One region of the Staphylococcus lugdunensis genome, then DNA from elsewhere that is predicted to be linked to it. Evidence: riboswitches for the same ligand, from Rfam matches in the RefSeq annotation. Region 1 holds a riboswitch; each other region holds the start of a gene.

Region 1 (5,391 bases):
CGACTATGGAAGCCGACAAAAAATGATTCATAAATTAACCTTTAAAAATAAAACATGTTATTCATAATGAAATGGTTATAATGTATCCCCAATAAAGACAAATTCTACTGAGTCTGTCTCTATTGGGGATTAAAAATTTTTTTACGTTATTTCAATTTCTTCAAATGGATTTCTCTAGCACCACAAATAATTGTTACAATTTCATTTACTACTTTATCGATAGGTTGTTGTTGACCATGTTGAATCCAATTTGTAATAATACTTAAAATACCACCTGTTAAAAACTCACTATAAATCGTGACGTCTACATAAAATTGACCATTTTGTTTATCAAAATCGATTTGCTTCTTTACTGCTGCGTAGATTTGATCATAAAAAATGTTATAAACTTCTCCGTAAAAATTTAAAGTAATAACGCTACGAACCGTATCTTTATGATGATGAATAAATGTTAAAATATCAGTCATTAGCTTTTCAAAAAATTGTCTTGGGTTATCTGGATTAATTTCAGGTAAGTACAGTTCTCTGAAATGGTCAATCAAAATCCCGACGACATGATTAAGTAAATGGTATTTATCATTAAAGTGGCGATAAAAGGTTGACCGTCTAATATTTGCTTTATGACATAAATCCTGAATCGTGATTTGTTCAAAAGTCTTTGTTTTTAGCAGTTGATGAAAAGCTGTCATGAGTGCTTGATGTGTTTTTTGCACACGTAAATCTTGTTTATTCATTATATTCACTCCCAATACGATATAGGACAATTTTTCGTAAATGTCGCTTAAGTTACAGACACATATAAATGCCTCACAATAATAGACCTTCATCTATTTATAATATAAGAGAAGGGTAGATTTATTTTCTGAATAATTACTTATAGTTTACTACTTTTCATCTTTAAAATTAAAAAATATGACAAATTTTGGAAGTGATATCAATGTACTATAGTAATGGAAATTATGAAGCGTTTGCGCGACCAAAAAAACCTGAAAACGTAGAACAAAAGTCAGCTTATTTAATTGGATCAGGATTAGCATCTTTAGCAGCTGCATGTTTCTTAGTTAGAGACGGGCAAATGGATGGGGCAAAAATCCATGTGTTAGAAGAATTAGCTAAACCTGGTGGAAGTTTAGATGGAGATGAACTTCCTATGAAAGGCTATGTCGTACGTGGCGGAAGAGAAATGGAGAATCATTTCGAATGTCTATGGGATTTATTTAGATCTATTCCATCACTTGAAGTAGAGGGGGCTTCTGTATTAGATGAATTTTATTGGTTAAATAAAGAAGATCCCAATTACTCAAGATGCCGTGTGATTGAAAAAAGAGGTCATCAGTTACCAACGGATGGTGACTTCACTTTAACGAAACAAGCAATCAAAGAAATGATAGATTTATGCTTGATGACAGAAAAAGATTTAAATGATGTGATGATTTTTGAGGTCTTTTCAAAAGATTTTATGAATTCGAACTTTTGGATTTATTGGAAGACGATGTTCGCCTTTGAACCATGGCATTCTGCGATGGAAATGCGCCGCTATTTGATGCGTTTTGTGCATCACATTGGTGGATTAGCAGATTTCAGTGCCCTTAAGTTTACAAAATATAATCAATATGAATCACTAGTACTGCCTATGATTGCCTATCTAGAATCCCATGGTGTACAGTTTGAATATGATGTTCAAGTACTTGATATTAAAGTAGATGTTACAACGACAGAGAAGGTTGCTCGCGAAATGAAACTTAAACGTCAAGGCAAAGAGGAGACAATGCTATTAACGCCGAATGACCTCGTCTTTGTGACAAATGGTAGTATTACTGAAAGCTCAACTTATGGAGATAATGAAATCCCAGCACCTCCTACGAAAGTCACAGGAGGTAGTTGGAACTTATGGCGTAATCTTGCTAAACAAAGCCCTGAGTTTGGTCACCCAGAAAAGTTTTATCAAGATTTACCTGAAAAAAGTTGGTTTGTGTCAGCAACTGCAACGACAAATAATAAGATAATCATTGATACTATCGAAAGCATATGTAAGAGGGATCCCCTTGCCGGCAAGACGGTAACTGGAGGTATTATTACGGTTAATGATTCGGCATGGCAAATGAGTTTTACTGTTAATCGCCAACAACAATTTAAAGCACAACCTAAAGATGAGGTGAGTGTATGGATTTATGCACTCTATTCTAATGTCAAAGGGGATTATATCAACAAGCCGATTGTGGAATGTAGTGGTAACGAAATTTGCCAAGAATGGTTATATCATATGGGTGTGCCTACTAATCAAATTAAAGATCTTGCTCAAAACCAATGTAATAGCATACCAGTTTATATGCCTTATATTTGCTCATATTTTATGCCAAGAGCCATAGGTGATAGACCACTTGTTGTGCCACATCAATCACGCAATTTAGCATTTATTGGTAATTTTGCAGAAACAGAGAGAGATACGGTCTTTACTACAGAATATTCAGTAAGAACTGCCATGGAAGCCGTATATCAATTGTTGAACATAGATCGAGGTGTCCCAGAAGTTGTTGCGACAGAATTTGATTTGCGTGTCTTAATGGACGCGATGTACGAACTCAATGATGGTAAAGGCTTGGTTGAACTGGTCGAGCAAAAGAAACTAAAACAAGTTGCCCTTAATGCTTTCTTGAAAAAAATAAAAGGCACGTATATAGAGCAATTATTGAAACAACATAAGTTGCTATAGGTGCAAGAGATGTTTCATTTTGAAAAAGAACCCCCGCTTAGCAAAGTAGAAGTGGGGCTTCTTTTTATTTAGAATGAATTGATTTCTGATGATTACAAATTGTCTATCTAAATAGTTATCAAGGCAATGATACGAATGCTTTCAAACAATAGATAATAAAAATCATCACATTGATAGACTGAGGGATACGACGACATTGATGACCATAGAATCACTATCAACATAATAATCTAAGATAAATGTGCTATTTTATAGCGGTTTGAAGGAAAATGACACGTTTGGTATAATTATACCTGCAACATAATATCATCTGCTAGGGGTGCTTTGATTTGCTGAAAGGAGAATTTCTCCAACCCTTTTAACCTGATCTAGATAATACTAGCGTAGGGAAGCAAGTGAGCCATTTATACTAAAGAATTAGAACATCATCATGTTTATCAGTTTATTTAAGCATGTGTTTCACTCGTAGTCTGTTGCTTACTTTTTGCCAGAACAGATTGTACAGTAAACACGAGAGTTAGTTATAGATATAGGGCATATCGTTAACTCAAGTTAAAATACCAATATTTTAAAGATATTGGCTATTATCTGATACATATATGTTTTTTGTATAAATTCGCTTATTTTCTTATGCATTCAGTATTAGGCTGAATGCTTTTTTATGTGGATTTCTCTCAAAGTAATATTAAACACGTCTAGCATCTAGGAGGCTGTTTATATGAAACAAGAAATGATTCGTTTTAAAAAGAATTTTCCGGCAAGCAAACGTATTTTTAAAAAGGGAAGCGATGACGATATTGCAGTGCCATTTCGTCAAATTGAATTATCGGATACGCAATTAGAGAACGATGCATTTCACAACGATCCTATTACCGTCTATGACACTGCTGGACCTTATCATGACGATAACTATGATGTGAACATTGACAGCGGTATTCCTCAGCTTAGAAAGTCATGGATTGATGCACGACAAGATGTTGAAAGCTATGAAGGACGAAAAATACAATCCATCGATAACGGTTTTAAAAAGGAAGGCCATAAAAATTATGTGGCACATCCTTTTCAATATCAACCGAAGCGTGCCAAACAAGGTGGAAATGTGACACAAATGCATTATGCGAAACAAGGCATCATCACGAAAGAAATGAAATTTGTTGCGGTTCGTGAACAGGTAGAACCCGAATTTGTCAGAGATGAAATCGCTAGAGGACGTGCAATTATTCCTAATAATGTTAATCATCCAGAATCAGAACCGATGATTATCGGGAAAAACTTTGCCGTTAAAGTCAATGCCAATATCGGTAATTCGGTCGTGTCATCATCGATAGAAGCAGAAATTGAAAAGCTCGTTTGGGCAATTCATTGGGGGACAGATACGATGATGGATTTATCAACCGGTAAAAATATACACTCAACACGGGAATATTTGATTCGTAATTCACCAGTTCCGGTTGGGACTGTACCCATTTATCAAGCTCTAGAAAAAGTGAATGGCGTGGCGGAAGATTTAACTTGGGAAGTATATCGCGATACACTTATTGAACAAGCGGAGCAAGGTGTTGATTACTTTACCATTCATGCTGGCTTGCTATTACACTATATTCCGTTAACTGTCGATCGCTTAACCGGCATTGTCTCACGCGGCGGTTCAATCATTGCACAATGGTGTCTGGCACATCACGAAGAAAGCTTCTTATACACGCATTTTGAAGATATTTGTAAAATTTTAAATAAATATGATGTGGCAATTTCACTCGGAGATGGTTTGCGCCCAGGTTCCATTTATGATGCCAATGATGAAAGTCAAATTTCAGAGTTAAAAACATTAGGAGAGCTAACTGAAATTGCATGGAAACATGATGTTCAAGTTATGATTGAAGGTCCCGGACATATTCCAATGCATAAGATTAAAGAGAACCAAGACTTAGCAGATTTCTATTGTAAGGAAGCACCGTTCTACACATTAGGACCATTAGTTACAGATATCGCGCCAGCGTATGACCATATTACATCGGCAATTGGTGCGGCTCAAATCGCAAGTCATGGCACAGCAATGTTATGTTACGTTACACCGAAAGAGCATCTTGGCTTACCAAATAAAGATGATGTGAGAGACGGCGTAGTTACTTATAAAATAGCAGCCCATGCCGCAGATTTAGCAAAAGGGTTACCAGGTGCTACTGTGCGTGATGATGCAATTAGTAAAGCGCGATTCGAATTTCGTTGGATAGACCAATTCAATTTGTCATTAGATCCAGATCGCGCAAGAGAATTCCATGATGAAACGTTGCCATCAGAATCTGCGAAAATTGCACACTTCTGTAGTATGTGTGGTCCTAAATTCTGTTCAATGAAATTATCACATGATATTCGTGATTCATACAAAGAACAGCTAGCAGGTATGAAAGAAAAAGCGAAAGAATTCCAAGCAGCCGGCAATAAAATTTATCATTAGGATACATGATTTATTATAGGCTGGAACATAAATATCAAAATAATAGCACAAAGATGATTTGACATTAAAAATCGTCTTTGTGCTTTCTTTATAATTCAATGCTTATGATGATTGGTTCGCTTGCTTAAGGGTCGGTTTACGTTGCTAGAAAAAACTGGTTTAGCCAATTTTTCTTTGCTTGTGGAATTTCTTATTGAAATTCTTTTTGTTGAGGCCACCCCAA
Region 2 (5,391 bases), 1.2 Mb from region 1:
TGAGAGGTTAGTGCAATAAGAATACCAAACATTGAAACTGTAATAGTACGCAATGAAATATGAAGTCCTCTGACAATACTTTCTGTACTTATTTGAATAATTCCTAGTTTAAAAATAAAATGTTCGCCATTGCCATATAAAATCATAAATAATGATGACGTGAGTGCAAATAAGATTGTAGCAAATAAGAAAGCAAGTGTAATTTTCAACTCAGTACCATTAAAAAGCATTAAAAAGATGAACATTAATGCTGAAATATAAAGCATGTAATCAAAATTGTGAATAAAAATAACAAAGAAAAACAGGGTAATACCTAAAAGTAATTTAGTGATAATATTCACATCATCCATGAAGGTATAGCGTTTTTTCCATCGTTCAAACATGTGTAACACCTGCCATTTCAAGAAGTTGTCCATTTTCCACATGTAAACGACGTGTAGGATAACGTTTGATGATTTCTGGGTCATGTGTAACCATAACGATCGTTTGCCCACGCTTCACGCGTTGCTGGAAGCGTTCAATTAGTTGGAAAGTATTATGACTATCCAATCCAAATGTCGGCTCATCTAATAAAATGATATCCGCTTTAGAACTTAATGCAGTTGCTACACTTAAACGTCGTTTTTGGCCCATGGAAAGTTCGAAAGGGTGTTGCTGTTTGACAGCGTCTAAATGTAACAATGTAAGTAGTTCATTTGTTCTATCATCTGCAACTTGTGGATCTTGGTGATTATAATGAATATGTATCTCATCATAAACAGAATTGGTAATAAATTGTAATTCAGGATTTTGGTATACCAGATACATATGTTGGGCTGCTTGTTTAATCTTACTAATGACTGTGCCATTATAATACATTTGGCCTTTATATTTTATTAATTGAAGAATCGATTCTATTAATGAGGTTTTACCTGTGCCGTTTTTCCCAGTTATCGTTATCCATTCGCCTGTACCAATAGATATTTCAGGGATTTGAATTAATGTTTTCTTTCCTCGAATAATTTCTCCATTTTTGTAATTAAAGCGTGGCTCAGATTTTTCAGTTGATATCAGTTGTCGAGTTGGTGCATGTTCCCAGGCTTTTGGATGCCACACGCCAAATTCAGTTAATAAATCCTCACAATGTGTTAATACATAGTCCGGAGTGTTATCTGCAATAATATGTCCCTCATAATCCATAAGTATTACTCTATCGACATGATTCCAAATATGTTCAACTTTATGTTCGACAATAAGTACAGTTTGATCTGCCCATAGTTCAATAAGTTTATTCCATAGTTCTGCAGTTGCTTCGACATCGAGCATCGCAGTTGGTTCGTCTAAAAATAGTGTACTTGCATCTTGAAGGATTGTTTCTACGATCGCAAGCTTTTGTTTCATACCGCCACTTAAGTGATTGACAAATGTTTGATCTGTTACTTTCAAGTCTACAGAGTTCAAAGCAGCTTCAATTTGAGCATTCATCTCATGTTGCGGTACTTGCTTATTTTCTAAAACAAACGCTAGTTCTTCATAAACTTTAGGCATACAAAATTGTGTATCAGGGTCTTGAAAAATCACACCACTATGAGGGTCGATTTCAAGCTCATCATATTTCATTGGCAAATCAATCAAATTGGGTACGATACCACTTAATACATTAAGCAAGGTGCTTTTACCAGATCCAGATGGACCTAGTAAAAGCACTTTTTCTTTGTCTTTAATTTCAATATTAAGGTGATCAAAAATTTTGCGTTCTCCGTTTGGATATTTCAAACGTAAATTTGTAACTTTTAACACGTCAATGTCCCCTTATAGGTTGTCATAATCTTGTTTAGATGCTGGGCGGAATAATTTTGTAACACCGGTTTGATCCAGCGCTTTGACGACGATGTAAGATAATAAACCAGCAAGGATGATACCACTAATGGCGCGGAAAACGATAAATAGAAGTAAGTTCCAACCAGCAACTTCATTTAAATAGCCATAAAAGTAATCAACTGGGAATGAAATAAGTGCAGTAAGTAACCCGGCTAACATAGCTACTACAGCGCTACGAGATTGATATTTAAAGATAGCAAAAATAATTTCACATGCAACACCTTGCAGTATGGCATAAATAATAGTAGGAATATCAAATTTACCCATAACAATTGTTTCCCCAGCACCAGCTGCAAATTCAGCGATGATTGCAATTCCTGGTTTAGGTATGATTAAGTATGCCACGATTGCGGCCATAAACCATACACCATAAGTCAGTTGTTCAAGGTGTAAACCAGCAACTTTTGCAAATTCATATGGAAACCACCACAAGTTATAAATGATGGCAAAAATAACAGCGATTAACACTGTAACTAGTATTTCAGATAATTTTAAACCTTTTGACATAAAAATTGCCTCCTAAAAAACGCACAACCTTCACGTAGAAAGATGTGCGTTAAAAAATAAATGCTTAAACGATAAGCATTGCAATTTATCGTCACTTTCCTACGCTAGTACAAGCTAGATCAGGTTCGAAGGGTTTGAAGCAAGGCTTCATCTCAGTTTAAACACCCCTAGTGCGTTTATGTAATTTAATTTAAATGTATGCTTTTTGGTACTTGATGTCAAGGCAATTTTAATAAATTATAATAAAAGTGGTTAAGAAATAAAAAAGCATCTTACATACACTTTCACATCTATCATTAATGATTAACAATGAAAATTTGGGAGCGAGACAGAAGTTATTATGAATTCTGTTCCGCTCCCATAGATTTAACTTACATATTTAATATAAGAAGCAGTGTGCACTGCGAAATAAATTATATTACGTTTAGTCTAATGTGTCTTGAACATCTTTTTTAGTTTGTTCTATGCTATCTTCTGTACTTTCTTTTTCCTTTTTAAGCTTTTCTTCAGCTTCTTTAGCTTTTTCTGCGGATTTTTTATTTAATTCTTCATTTGACATAAATAACACTCCTTAATAGTGATTATATTTGTTGTATACCCTGACCATTTATTGTTAAACTTTTGCTAAGTCTATAGTCGTATTTAATGAAATATTAAAGACAAGTCGGGCTTCTTCATATATAATAACTTTTGAGGTGAACAGTATGTCTTTTCTTAAGAAACACACCGAGATTATTTTCAGTTATATCATCGGTTTCGTTTCACTTTTCACAGGTCTCATTGTTTTGATTAACTTGCCTTTAATTAAAGAGCTTAATCAAAAGGAAAAAGTTGATTTAAAGATTTTTTCGGTATGGGACTTCCTGAATGCATTTTTTAGTGAAATTATTAGAGTGATGAGTAGGTTTATAGGCGCTTTTCCTATTATAAGTGCTATAATCATTATCCTTTTTGGTGTCTTAGTCATCTTTATTGGCTACACATTATTTAGAACAACGAAGTATGATTATGATATTTCAATTTTTTATTTAATATTCGGAATCGTTTTCTTTATCATTACGATTTTATTAATGACGCAAGTTTATGGTTTCTGGGCAATTATTTTTATTTTCCCATTTGTCATTCATATTGGTTATATTGTATATAAAGATGAATTAAATCCAAACAATAGAAAGAATCATTATTTGTGGATTATATTGTCATATGGTATTAGTTACCTTATTACACAAATTTCTTTATACGGCAAAGTAGATGCTAATGAAATTGCACCTATTGATATTTTAAGTGTAAATACTTTCTTCATTATTATGTGGTTGTTAGGGCAAATGTCTATTTGGAACTTTTTATTCTTAAGACGTGCGCTACCATTAACAAAAGAAGAGTTAGGTGAAGAATATGATTTATCTAGAACATCAAAAGGCAATGTTTCAAATCAAACGAAAGTTCACTTAAAGCAACTTCAAGATAAGACAACAGAATATGCACGTAAGACTAGAAGAAGTGTCGATTTAGATAAAATTAGAACGAAAAGAGACAAATTCAAAAACAAAGTTAAAAATATCATTAATATTGAAGAAGATGATATTCCAAATTGGATGCGTAAGCCAAAATGGGTAAAGCCAGTATTTGTAGAAATCTTTTGTGGTATTATTATTTTCTTATTTACCTTTATTGAATTTAACAATAGAAATTCGCTTTTTGTTTCTGGTGAGTGGAAAATATCTCAAACACAGTATGTCATTGAATGGGTTACATTGCTTATACTAATATTTATTATTATTGTGTATATTGCAACGACGTTGACACACTATTTACGCGGTAAATTTTATTATTTGCAACTGTTTATGATTAGTATTCTGTTCTTTAAATTACTTACAGAATTTATCAACATCATGATTCATGGATTACTATTATCCGTATTTATTACGCCAACATTAATCATTATGTTGATAGCAGTTATTGTAGCATTTAGTTTACAAGTTAGAGATGAGCCATAAATGATATATGATCGACCAACGAATGTCGTTCTGATAGTGGCTGGAATATGAATGCTAAAATAATAAAGGTCAGTATTTAAATACAAAGGCATAGCTCTAAGATGATTTCAAAATTGAAGAATTGTCTTAGAGCTTAGTTTATGTTAAATATCATATTTCTCCATTTTTCTATGGTACAGCTTGAGTCTACACAAGCTGGTAGTGCTTGAAATTTTTTGATAGGATCCTAGTTTTTAACTTGGCTTATTCTTTTAAGAACCTTGTTATCAATGAGTCTAGGATATCATTATGTTATAGGCTATGAACGCTATATTGGCAGTAGTTGACCAGATTGAAAATACGCTTATACCAGGCTTTTTTCAATCCTACGCAACCTTGCCGGGGTGGAACTAAAATTTCATTATGAATGCTGTCTTGCTCCAGAATAGTTTTAAAACATAACACACTCACGTATAATTTAATAAATGATTGCTAAATATAATTAAGAATAAACGCTTTACAAACTAAAATATAATGTATCAATTATAAAAATGGTAGTTTTGCCACGATTTGGATGGAAATTGCCATTTTTCTTTGATTAGAAACGATTTACAGGCCAATCTCTTTTTTATGATGATATCTATAAATTTGTTAATATAAAAGAAACAGTGATAAAGCCTAACATATTTTAATAAAGGAAGGCAGAGAACGTTTATGAAGACAGCTATTATAAATAAAGGGAAAGAACAAAAATATTTAAATCATTATCCTTTAGTAGATGAAGAAGATATTTATCGCCAGGATCATTTAAAAGAGGGCGATTTATTTCAGTTAACAACTGATCAAGGTCATTATATTGCCACAGCATATGTAGGACGGCAACATAAAGGATTAGGATGGGTGTTAAGTTATAATCCAAGTGAAGAGATTACTACTTCATTTTTCACACAATTATTCACAGATGCTTTAGCTGAACGTGACTACTATTTTCATATTGATGGTACAAATGCATTTCGCTTGTTTAATGCTGAAGGAGATGGAATTGGCG
Region 3 (5,391 bases), 140 kb from region 1:
TAATTCCATAGCATGACATGCATCTTTTGGTGATCCAATGCCGGCATCAACAATTACAGGAACATTGGAATTTTTAATGATATAACTTAAGTTAAGCTGATTATTAATACCTCGGCCTGTACCAATAGGTGAAGCAAGCGGCATTACCGCATGAACGCCTAGTTCTTCCAATCGTTTTGCTAGGACGACATCATTAGAAATATAAGGGCAAACGATATAGCCTTTTTCTAACAATACTTTACAAGCTTCATACGTTTCAAATGGATCGGGTAAGAGTGTTTCATCATCACCAATCACTTCAACTTTAATCATGTCACATACACCGGCATGATTAGCAATTTCAGCAATACGAATCGCTTCTTTCGCTGTTTTTGCTCCAGCTGTATTTGGGAATGTAATAAAATTTTTGAGATTAATATTTGCAAGTGGGTTTGGTAAATTTTTGTCATATAAGTTCATGCGTCTTACCGCAAAAGTTAAGACATTTGTTTCTGACGCTTCAATCGCTTTGGTTTGAATGTCTTCATTGTCAAATTTACCTGTGCCTAATAATAAACGTGATTTTAATTCTAATGAGCCAATTTTAAACATATTATCCGCCTCCAACAAATTCTAGTAATTCTAATTTATCGTCTTGTCTTACCGTGTGACTGTGATAGTCATCTTGTTTAATTAAAGTGTCATTATATTCAACGATGACACGTTTCGGATCTAATTCTAATGCAAGTAACACATCTTGAATGGATTGTTCCTTGTCAAATGTGAAAGGGTCACCATTAATCATGCACTTCATATGTTTCCCTCCTAGTCGCTGAAAATGTGTTATAAATATCTGGTTTGGTACCAGATAACAACCAATTTGCAATATCTCTGCCAATAATAGGTGACAATAAAATACCGTTACGGTAGTGACCAGTAATGGCAAATAGACCATCATCAATGCGATCCATAATCGGTAGTTCTTGTTCAGTGTATGGTCGCACACCAGACCATTGTTTAATGATTTTACTGTGCGCTAATGCTGGAATGCGTTCGCTTGACTTTTCAAGTAACCAATGTATTCCATCATCGGTATTGCCGACAGAATAATTATCAAAGTCGCTGGTTGCACCAATTAAGAAACGGTTAGGTTTCTTAGGTACAATATAGCAACCATTTGTCATAAAAACGGTTTCGGTAAGTTTCAAGTCATTATGTTCGACTAAAATAACTTCACCTTTTACCCCGATAACTTTACGTGGCAAATGATAATGTTCAAGTAATTCTGATGACCATGCACCTCCTGCGACAATCACTTTTTGCGCATATAATGTACCGGTTGTTGTCATAACTTGATAAAAGCCATTATCTTTACGTATATTGGTAACTTCTGTTTCATAGTATCGATGAATATCACGCTTTAAAATCGATTTTAATAAGGCTTGTGTGTAATGATGTGCATTAATTTGTCCGTCTTTTGGGATATAAATTGATAATGGACTAGGATTGATTGTGCCATGTGAAAGTTGCTTTAAAGCGTTATCGCTTAATTTAGTGACACTTGAATCATGTGCATTTAAAAATTCATACTGAGCCATTAAGTGATTAACATCATCTTTGCTGCTAGCTACTTTAATTAACCCAGAATTTTGAAACTGAATGTCGATACCTGTTTCTTGAAATAAGTCTGCGGCTAAATCAGGAAACATAGCTCGCGATTCAAGCGCGAGACGAAATAGAGCGCTGTCATAAGTAAATTCATTTTGAGCGCCTAACATTCCACCTGCCTTATAAGAAGCATGTTTGCCAGGAACATCTCTATCAACAATCGCAATATCCAAATGGCTTTCACTTAAAGAACGTGCAATGGACATGCCGATGACACCTGAACCAATAATTAGTACATCATGCATGATGATGCCACTCCTTTCGAAATTGATGAATAACTGAAGCGGATGATTTCATAAAGAAAGAAATTGCACATATTCCAGCAAATTTGGGGGATAGTTTGCGGATAGTATCCGTTGTTATACCACCAATTGCATATACAGGGATGGGAACTTCTAATACCGAATCGATTTCAACTTGAGAACGTGGCGGTAAATTGGGTTTTGAAGGTGTAGGAAAAATATGCCCAAAAAAGACCGCGTCAAGTCCCGCTTCATAAGCCCGGATTACCGAAGATAAATGATGTGTAGACATAGATACGTGTATGTCAGGATATTTAGACTTAAGTTGAAATGCTTGTGCATCATTTTCTCGGAAGTGAATATTCTGTAATCCCAATGTATTTAACAGCTTGACATCACTGTGTATCATCATCTTAGATTTTGGAAATCCCTGATAAATTAACTGTTGAATAAAGTGCTGTAATTCCTTCTGAGACATAGAAGTTCTAAAAAGTAAAAAATCTATGTCCTGCTCGATAGTAAGAAAGTGCTGCAAATCGTTGTTGTCTAAAAATTTATATTCTGTTATCGCAATGAAAATGAACATCACCTCATTTAAATTAAAAAAACGCTAAACCCAAGTAGGGAATAGCGTATAGTATCGTTACTTTATATCCTTCGCCACTTCCCTACGCCAGTACTGTCTGGATCAGGTTCCAGGAATTATAAAGTCTCTTCTTTACTCTCAGCCTTAAGATAAAAGGCACTTCCAGTGGATGATTATATGATTATTAGCGTTTAATTTAACTACATTCTACAAAAGAATATGGCTGAATTCAAATTTTAATACTGTTTTTAATTTATAGAGATACGTTTTTGATAAAAGATATATGCTTAAATGTGCATGAATAAAGGCAAAATAACAAATATTAATTGTTTTAATAGGTAATTCAAATTATTGCAAATAATTCGATGTATATTTGTTGGTTTTATGCATTAAAGTTTATAGAAATTAAATTCAAATAATTAGTTAAAATTCATTGAGGTACTGATTTTATGGGCATTTAACATAAAAATAGTCAAATTATTCCGATGTGACGGCTAAGAATATGCAAAAAATATAAAAAAATTGACAAAAATGTGAATTTAATATTGAAACCGCTTCCGCAATCTGCTAATATGATAAAAAAATAACTTAAAAAGCCTATGATGACAGTGTTAAAAAGGGAGTCATATAACATCGTTAGACAGACTTTTTTGAAACTTCTTCAACAGCAATTTAAGAAACGACAAAATTTAAGGAGTAACAAAAGTTATGATTCAAAAAAGAAGTAATGTTCGTTGGTACTTTGCAATCGCGTTCTTTATTATTGGTGTCATTGCGTACATGGACCGTTCAAATATTTCTTATATCGCGCCACAAATGATGGCAGATTTAGGAATGGACAAAAAGCAATTTGGGTTATTAGCTTCATTCTTCTCATTAGGTTATGCATTAATGCAGGTACCTTCAGGAATGTTAGCCGAAAAATTTGGGCCAAGAAAAATGATTACGATAGCATTATTATGGTGGAGTGCTTTTACTATTTTTACAGGTATGATTAAGCACCATGGCTTGCTTTACTTTGTAAGATTTTTATTTGGTGTTGGGGAAGCACCAATGTATCCATCAAATGCAGTTTTTAACTCGACATGGTTCTCTAAAACAGAAAAAGGTCGTGCTTCAAGTGCATTGCTTGCAGGTTCTTATTTTGGCCCTGTGCTCGCACCCATTGTAACGATAGCCATTGTTAATGCATTTAACTGGGAGGCAGTGTTCTATATTTTTGGTGCTGCAGGTATATTAATTGCGATTCTTTGGGGAATTATCGCTAAAGATTTACCAGAACAGCATAAAATGGTAAATGAAGCAGAAAAACGTTTTATTATGGAAAATCGTGATATTGTGCAAACATCAAAATCAGTAGCACCTTGGGGACAATTCTTCCGTCGTTTTAGTTTCTATGCCATTGCAGGACAATACTTTGTAGTGCAATTTATCATTACATTATTCTTAATTTGGTTGCCTACATATTTAACTGAACAATATCATGTTGCTTTTAAAGATATGGCAATTAGTTCATTGCCTTGGTTAATTATGTTCTTCCTCATTTTATCAGCGGGTGCAATCTCAGATAAAATTTTAAGTACAGGTCAATCACGTTTTGTATCTAGAGGTGTGATTGCGATTGTAGGATTTATTGTTTTTGCTGTAGCCATTTTCTTTGCCGTGCATACGGAAAATCTATATGTCACTATTTTCTGGTTATCATTAGGACTTGGTGGTATGGGTATTTCAATGGGAATGAGTTGGGCAGCAGCTAATGATATTGGACGTAATTTTGCCGGTACTGTATCAGGTTGGATGAACCTATGGGGCAATATCGGTGCATTAGTAAGTCCATTCTTAGCAGGTGCGTTAGTAAGTTCTTTGGGATGGACAATGACTTTCCAATTGCTTATTATTCCAGCAGTAATTGCAGTAATACTTTGGTTCTTTGTAGCACCAGACAAACCATTGCTTAAAGACGAAAGTAAAACTTTAAAATAAACTTATTACTAGAGGAAATCTCTACTATATTTGAAATAAACAGTTGAAGATAAAAAGTCTTCAGCTGTTTATTTCATTCATGAAGGATTATAATAAAAGTATAACTTTAAAGGAGTGAATGTGATGATTATTATTAACGCTAAATTAAAAGTAGCAGCTGAACATCGAGAGGCATATTTATCTCTAATGAAAGATTTGGTAGATGCCACACAACAAGAGCCTGGTAATTTATTTTATCATCACTATGAGGATGTTACAGAACCTAACTCATTTGTAGTTGTTGAAAATTATCGCAATCAACAAGCCGTAGATGCACATAATAAATCTGCACATTTTAAAGTATTTAGTGATAATATTGGCAAGTACGTGAGCGAGCAACCTGTGATTGATGTTGCAGAAGTCAAATGAGAATAATATGCTAGTAAGTATGATGTTTGGATTATTCTAGTGTATATTTGAAATGAATGTGGTGTGTTTTAATAAATTGCTTTAACAACACATGTGCAATAAGTAGCATCAGTAAAGTTTACACGTTTAATAACCTCTTTTCCAATCATGGAAGAGGGGTTTTTGATGTGTAAAGCTCTTGCTCATAGCACTATAGTTAATGGTAGAATAGAAAATATTGTGACATAGAGGATTGTTTCAAATGATTGATAGAAAGGAGAGATAAAGGTGACTTCATTATTCACATCGCTAAGCCAAATCAATAAAGACAAAATAGATTATCTTAAAGGCTTACGACAAGGATTGTTAATGATTATTCCAGCATTCATAGGTTACTTTATGGGTTACTTTAGTCTTGGAATTCTGGTGGCAACAGGCACATTATCTCATATTTATGTTTTTAAAGGTGCAGCAAAGTCTATGATTAGAACGGTTATTGTTTGTTCTTTATCCTTTACCACCTGTATGATGCTAGGCACATTAACT
Region 4 (5,391 bases), 320 kb from region 1:
TTTAGCAATTATTGGAGTAATCTTTATTCATAGAAGAACAAATGTATCAGCGATATTACTTATTATTGCAGCAGCATTATGTTTGTTGAACGCGAGTTGGGTAGCGTTTGTTTTGTGGCTTATCGCAAGTATAATGTTATTTGCGAGAAAACCAAAAACGCAATATGACTACAGTTACAACAACATGTCTAATCCATCTCAGGTAGACGCAAACGATAATGAACATAGTCAGAGTTAAAATACTTGACAGTTAATAGATTTAGAAGCTAACAATCATCAAAGTCAATCATCACAATATGATTGTAAGTATTCAATTGGTGGTATTTCTATACAAAATGAATCATATGAGGGTTTTATTTTCAAGATGGTATAGAGCGTCGTCAACAAGAGCAAAATAAAGTTAAATTATCATGTAATATAGTTATATTATAAATATTGAGCATATTTATTGTCATAAATAAGTGTAAAGTAAGGATTTCGTGGGTAAAGCAAAATAAAAGGAGGATTATTATGATTAAAAGAACAGGTGAAAAAGTTTTAACTTGGATTGGATTTATATTACATACGTTATACGTTATCTTTTTAGTTTTAATTCAAATGATGGTTAGTGATAGTGATTTTAAAGAACAATTGGCTAACGAACTACAAAAAAATCCAGATTCAAATGTTTCGAGAGACCAGACAATAGAAGCTGTTAATTCAGTAGCCACAAATTCTTCTGGCTGGATTATGATCGGAATTGTTATCTTAGGCTTAACTTTAGTTGCTGCGATTATGTTGAGCAAACATCCTACGATTTCTGCAATACTACTTATTATTGCTGTAGTATTAAGCGTATTTAATGTCAGCTGGGTAGCAGGAATTTTATGGTTAATTGCTGCGATTATGTTGCTTGTTAGAAGACCTAAAAATCAATATGCGTATAACAGTGGTACAACAACTGATATCCCACCAGAAGAGAATGAGCGATACAATAATTATAGTGAGAACCACAATGACGAATATCGTCATCAACAGCAAGATGTAGAAGTTGATAATCATGACCATCATCAATCACATTCTACTAACAATAAGGATGTATCAGATGATACGCGATTATCAAATGATGATCAGCATGATGATTTTGTGCGAGATGCTGCTGAGCGTCGTCAACAAGAAAAAAACGATGATCCATATAAATATTAAATGATAATAACCCTGATGCAGGATATATTCTTGCATCAGGGTTTCTTACGTTCTTTTTCTATTATATGGATAAAATATTAGGTATGGATAAATGAATTAATAATTAATGTCTAAATGTGACTTTAAAGTATGGCTTTGATATCTTTTACGATATAAGCCTCGTTGTTGTAATTCCGGGACAATATAAGTCACGAAATCGTTCAAACTATGCGGCAGAGATGGTGGCATTAAATTAAAACCGTCTGCTACGCCTTCATTAAACCAAAGCTCCATCTCATCTACAATTTCTTTCGGTGTACCGATTAATGTAAGATGTCCACCACCTGCATTGAGATAACCCAACAGTTCTCGAACAGTAGGTTGTTTATCTTTAATGATTTCAAGTACTGTTTCATAACGACCAGTTGGACCCTCAAAAGTCTCAATTGGAGGTAACTCTGGAACCGGACCATCTAAGTTCCAATCCTGACAATCTTGTTGAATGAAAAAACTAAGTTGTTTTAACGCTGTTTTCACAGGAAGTTGTGCATCTAAACGTTTTTTCTTCGCTAAAGCTTCTTCCTTTGTTTGTCCTACATAAGTAACTAAACCAGGAAATACTTTAATATGACGTTGTGGTTCAGCCGTTTGTGATAATGCCTGCTTTAATCGCTCACGATACCTTTTGGCTTGAGTTAAATTCCATGATACTGCATACACAGCATCCGCATATCTTGCGGCAAGTGCGATGCCTTGTTTAGAAGCACCAGCTTGCATATTAACCGGTCGCCCCTGTGGACTCTGAGGTGTAGAGATTGGGCCTCTCACTTGAAAATAGTTACCATTAAATTCTATCGGTTTAATTTGAGACGCATTCATGAGAACACCACGCTCTTTATCGGCAACAATATCTGTTGCTTTCCAGTTTGTAAACAAGTGTTGCATGACTGCAGCAAATTCTTGTGCACGAGCGTAGCGAGCTTCATGATTAGGTAACTCTGTCATACTATGATTTTGTGCTTCTATATCAGTCATCGATGTTACTAAATTCCAACCAACCCGTCCACCTGTCATATGGTCAAGACTAAGCAATTGTCTGGCAACAGTATAAGGATCCGAAAATGTACTCGAAATAGTTGGGACCAGACCGACGTACTGAGTTACTTGTGATATGGCTGTTAAATTTATGAGTGGATCAAACCAAAAGGCAGGCATTGCACTTGAGTCATTGGCATTAAAGGATTGATTGTCTGCGAAAAAGACAATATCTAAACAACCTCGTTCAGCAAGTTGTGCTAACTCTTGGTAGTATGAAACATCACCAAGCCGTTCAACTGCAGAATCAGGCATTTGCCAAGCTGCTTGATGATGACCGCAACCATAAACTAAGACGCCAATATGCATTTGACGTTGTTGCTGTTGATACATATATATACACTCCAATACAGCTACATTTATAACGATTATTGGGTTAGAAGTGTCCAACTCTTAAAATTAATAATGGCGTTCAAATGGACAATCAATTCATTGTTAAGCCACCATCTACAGTTATATTTTGTCCTGTAATTTGTTTAGCTTCATCTGAACATAGATAGACAACCATGTTGGCAACATCTTGCGGGCTTGTAACTTGATGTAACGGTGTTGTACTTGCAATTAAATCAAATACTTCCGGTGTCGTAACTGCACTGGCATCTGTTGTTTTAAGTAAGCCCCCTGAGACGACATTAGCAGTGATACCATATTGACCAAGTTCAGCAGCAATATTTCTAGTAAAACCGATAATACTCGCTTTTGCAGTTGTATATTCATGATAAGGAACAACTGGGTTTTGATATAAATTTGTACCGATATTTACTACAGAACCTTGTTTATGCTCAATAAATTGAGGTAGTACACTTTGAATAACATTAAAACTTGCTTTCAAGGTTCCATCTAGTTGTGCTTGATAATCGTCCCAAGATAAATCTTTGAAGGATTTTTGTGCGTCAGGATCGAATTTAAAGTTAACTAATGCATTGTTAACAACAGCATCGATATGTCCAAAATGATCGATTGCACTAGCTACCATCGCATTCACTTGCTCACGATTACGAACATCTGCTTGTAATGCAATAGTTTGAGCTCCTAGCTCTTGCATTAACTGTTCGGCCGCTGTTTGACTTTGATTATAATTAATCACAACTTGAAATCCTTTAGCGACTAGAGTGCGTGCTATAACAGAACCAAGGCCACGACTAGCTCCAGTTACTAATACAGTTTTTGCCATTGTGAACCTCCTTATAAAGAATATTAAAGAAAAAAATACGCAACCTTCACTAGGAAAGTTGCGCAACGTAAAACTATCATAAATAACGGACTCAAAATAAAAGAGGCCATTAGACATATTAATATTAGGTTCCACACACTTTCCTACGCTAGTATCAACTAGATCAGGTTCAAAGGGTTTAAGGCCACGCCTATTCTCAGTTATAAAAACACCCCTAGTGCATATATTTAACTTTAATTTCAATTTAAAACTTTTCATTCACATTGTCAAGATACATTAATTTAGTAATCACGTAAACATTTAAGGAAAGAAGAACAATATTAGTTTCAGCAAGTAGGATTTTATGACTAATTGTTGAGGCTTTTTAAGTTGTAACGAGAAAATAGAGGAATAATCTCTTCTTAGAATATAAAAAATTTATATTAGAAGATAAATAATGTAACTATAAACTTTCTATTAATATACATTTTGTACTTGAAATGAATATTTAAGCGAAATTATGATTAAAAAACATTTAATATAATTAAAATGCGTAATATTAAATAGTGATAAATCTGTTATAATTCATATATCATTGTATTATTACTCTAATTATATAGATTAAAATGTATTATTATAATTATTTTGTACTATATATCAAAATTCTCATATACATCTAGGAAATAAAATAGAGTTTGATATGCAATGACAACTATTTTAACCAACTATAGGAGGTCAGTGAATGACTAACAGAAAGAGAAACTCGTCACAACGCATGGATTTTATCCCAAACAAACTAAACAAATATTCAATCAGAAAATTTACAGTAGGTACAGCTTCAATATTAGTAGGTGCCACACTTTTCTTAGGGCATCATGAAGCTGAGGCAGCTGAAAAACAACAATCCATATCTCAAAACCATAGCGATAAACAAGAAAGTTCTCAAGCTGATACAACAGTAACCACAGAACAAACAACAAATAATAATGTTTCTTCTCAAACTAACGCCACGTCACCAAGCACTCAAGATAAAACAACGATAGATCACACTGAAAATCCATCTTCAACAAACCAGCAGATAACAGAAAATCAATCACTGCATGCAAAAGATTTACAAACATCAAATCAAAACAATGTCTCGCATAAAGATACTGCTAACAAATCAACAGAAAAAGAAGCTAGACAACATCAAAATCATAAATCGACAATTCAACAACAAGAAAGTTCAGAAAAGTTAGTAACAGCTGCTCAAAATGCATCAGCTACAAACCAAGCTGTATCCACCAATACGAATGAGACACATGTACAATATGCTGATAAAAAATTGAGCCAAATTGGCGTGAACCATCAAACGAAAGAACAAGTTAAAGCTTCACTAGTTACTAAGAAAGCTTTTAAGCCACGTTCTAAACGAGATTTAGATAATACAATTGTGGCAGAAACCTTAAAAGCAGACATTACAAACCCTGACTATGGTGTTAGAACTCCTGCAACTCCTGTAACTGCAGCTGCTTCAACATCTCCAACAACGCGTGCATTGAGTAGTAATTATAGAGTAAGAGCATTAGCAGCAGCTACACCAACAGGTAAAGATGTGAGTGACAAAATTAAATTTTCAAATATAGATATAGCAGTGGAAGGTAGAACTGCACATACAAATGCTAGTGGTCAACGTGAATTATGGGTGACTTCTGGAGATATTTTATCTTTAAAAGCAGATTATACCGTTGACAATAGCGTTAAAAGTGGAGATACATTTACGATAGGCTATGGACAATATATTAGACCTGGAGGATTTTCGTTACCATCATCGGACACAGAATTAAGAGATGCAAATGGTGCAATTATAGCTAAAGGTAAATATGATAGTAACACGAATAAAACAACCTACACGTTTACAAATTACGTTGACCAATATGATAATATTCAAGGATCTTTTAAAATAGCTGCAACTGCTAAACGAGAGAATGCCATCAATG

What was found. Region 1 has a riboswitch for thiamine pyrophosphate ahead of thiC (phosphomethylpyrimidine synthase ThiC). Riboswitches for the same ligand answer to the same signal wherever they lie in the genome.
Region 2: another riboswitch for thiamine pyrophosphate. It lies ahead of AL499_RS03310 (ECF transporter S component); the one in region 1 lies ahead of thiC (phosphomethylpyrimidine synthase ThiC).
Region 3: another riboswitch for thiamine pyrophosphate. It lies ahead of AL499_RS09075 (thiamine phosphate synthase); the one in region 1 lies ahead of thiC (phosphomethylpyrimidine synthase ThiC).
Region 4: another riboswitch for thiamine pyrophosphate. It lies ahead of AL499_RS08380 (3-oxoacyl-ACP reductase); the one in region 1 lies ahead of thiC (phosphomethylpyrimidine synthase ThiC).

What each region holds. Positions count from the first base shown of each region.
Region 1 covers NZ_CP014022.1:2,098,271-2,103,661, forward strand. The annotation lists gene AL499_RS09740 (TetR/AcrR family transcriptional regulator) at 147-734, opposite strand; gene AL499_RS09745 (oleate hydratase) at 938-2,713, shown strand; TPP riboswitch at 3,019-3,120, shown strand; gene thiC (phosphomethylpyrimidine synthase ThiC) at 3,432-5,168, shown strand.
Region 2 covers NZ_CP014022.1:696,468-701,858, reverse strand. The annotation lists gene AL499_RS03320 (energy-coupling factor transporter transmembrane component T family protein) at 1-383, opposite strand, end outside; gene AL499_RS03315 (ABC transporter ATP-binding protein) at 376-1,779, opposite strand; gene AL499_RS03310 (ECF transporter S component) at 1,792-2,367, opposite strand; TPP riboswitch at 2,447-2,546, opposite strand; gene graF (glycopeptide resistance-associated protein GraF) at 2,792-2,926, opposite strand; gene auxA (lipoteichoic acid stability factor AuxA) at 3,072-4,364, shown strand; gene AL499_RS03300 (class I SAM-dependent rRNA methyltransferase) at 5,058-5,391, shown strand, end outside.
Region 3 covers NZ_CP014022.1:1,954,100-1,959,490, forward strand. The annotation lists gene AL499_RS09060 (thiazole synthase) at 1-591, opposite strand, end outside; gene thiS (sulfur carrier protein ThiS) at 593-793, opposite strand; gene thiO (glycine oxidase ThiO) at 777-1,892, opposite strand; gene AL499_RS09075 (thiamine phosphate synthase) at 1,885-2,475, opposite strand; TPP riboswitch at 2,538-2,649, opposite strand; gene AL499_RS09080 (pyruvate MFS transporter) at 3,184-4,458, shown strand; gene AL499_RS09085 (putative quinol monooxygenase) at 4,582-4,866, shown strand; gene AL499_RS09090 (FUSC family protein) at 5,134-5,391, shown strand, end outside.
Region 4 covers NZ_CP014022.1:1,780,880-1,786,270, forward strand. The annotation lists gene AL499_RS08365 (DUF4064 domain-containing protein) at 1-238, shown strand, start outside; gene AL499_RS08370 (DUF4064 domain-containing protein) at 511-1,185, shown strand; gene AL499_RS08375 (LLM class flavin-dependent oxidoreductase) at 1,282-2,592, opposite strand; gene AL499_RS08380 (3-oxoacyl-ACP reductase) at 2,684-3,433, opposite strand; TPP riboswitch at 3,557-3,659, opposite strand; gene AL499_RS08385 (SdrD B-like domain-containing protein) at 4,155-5,391, shown strand, end outside.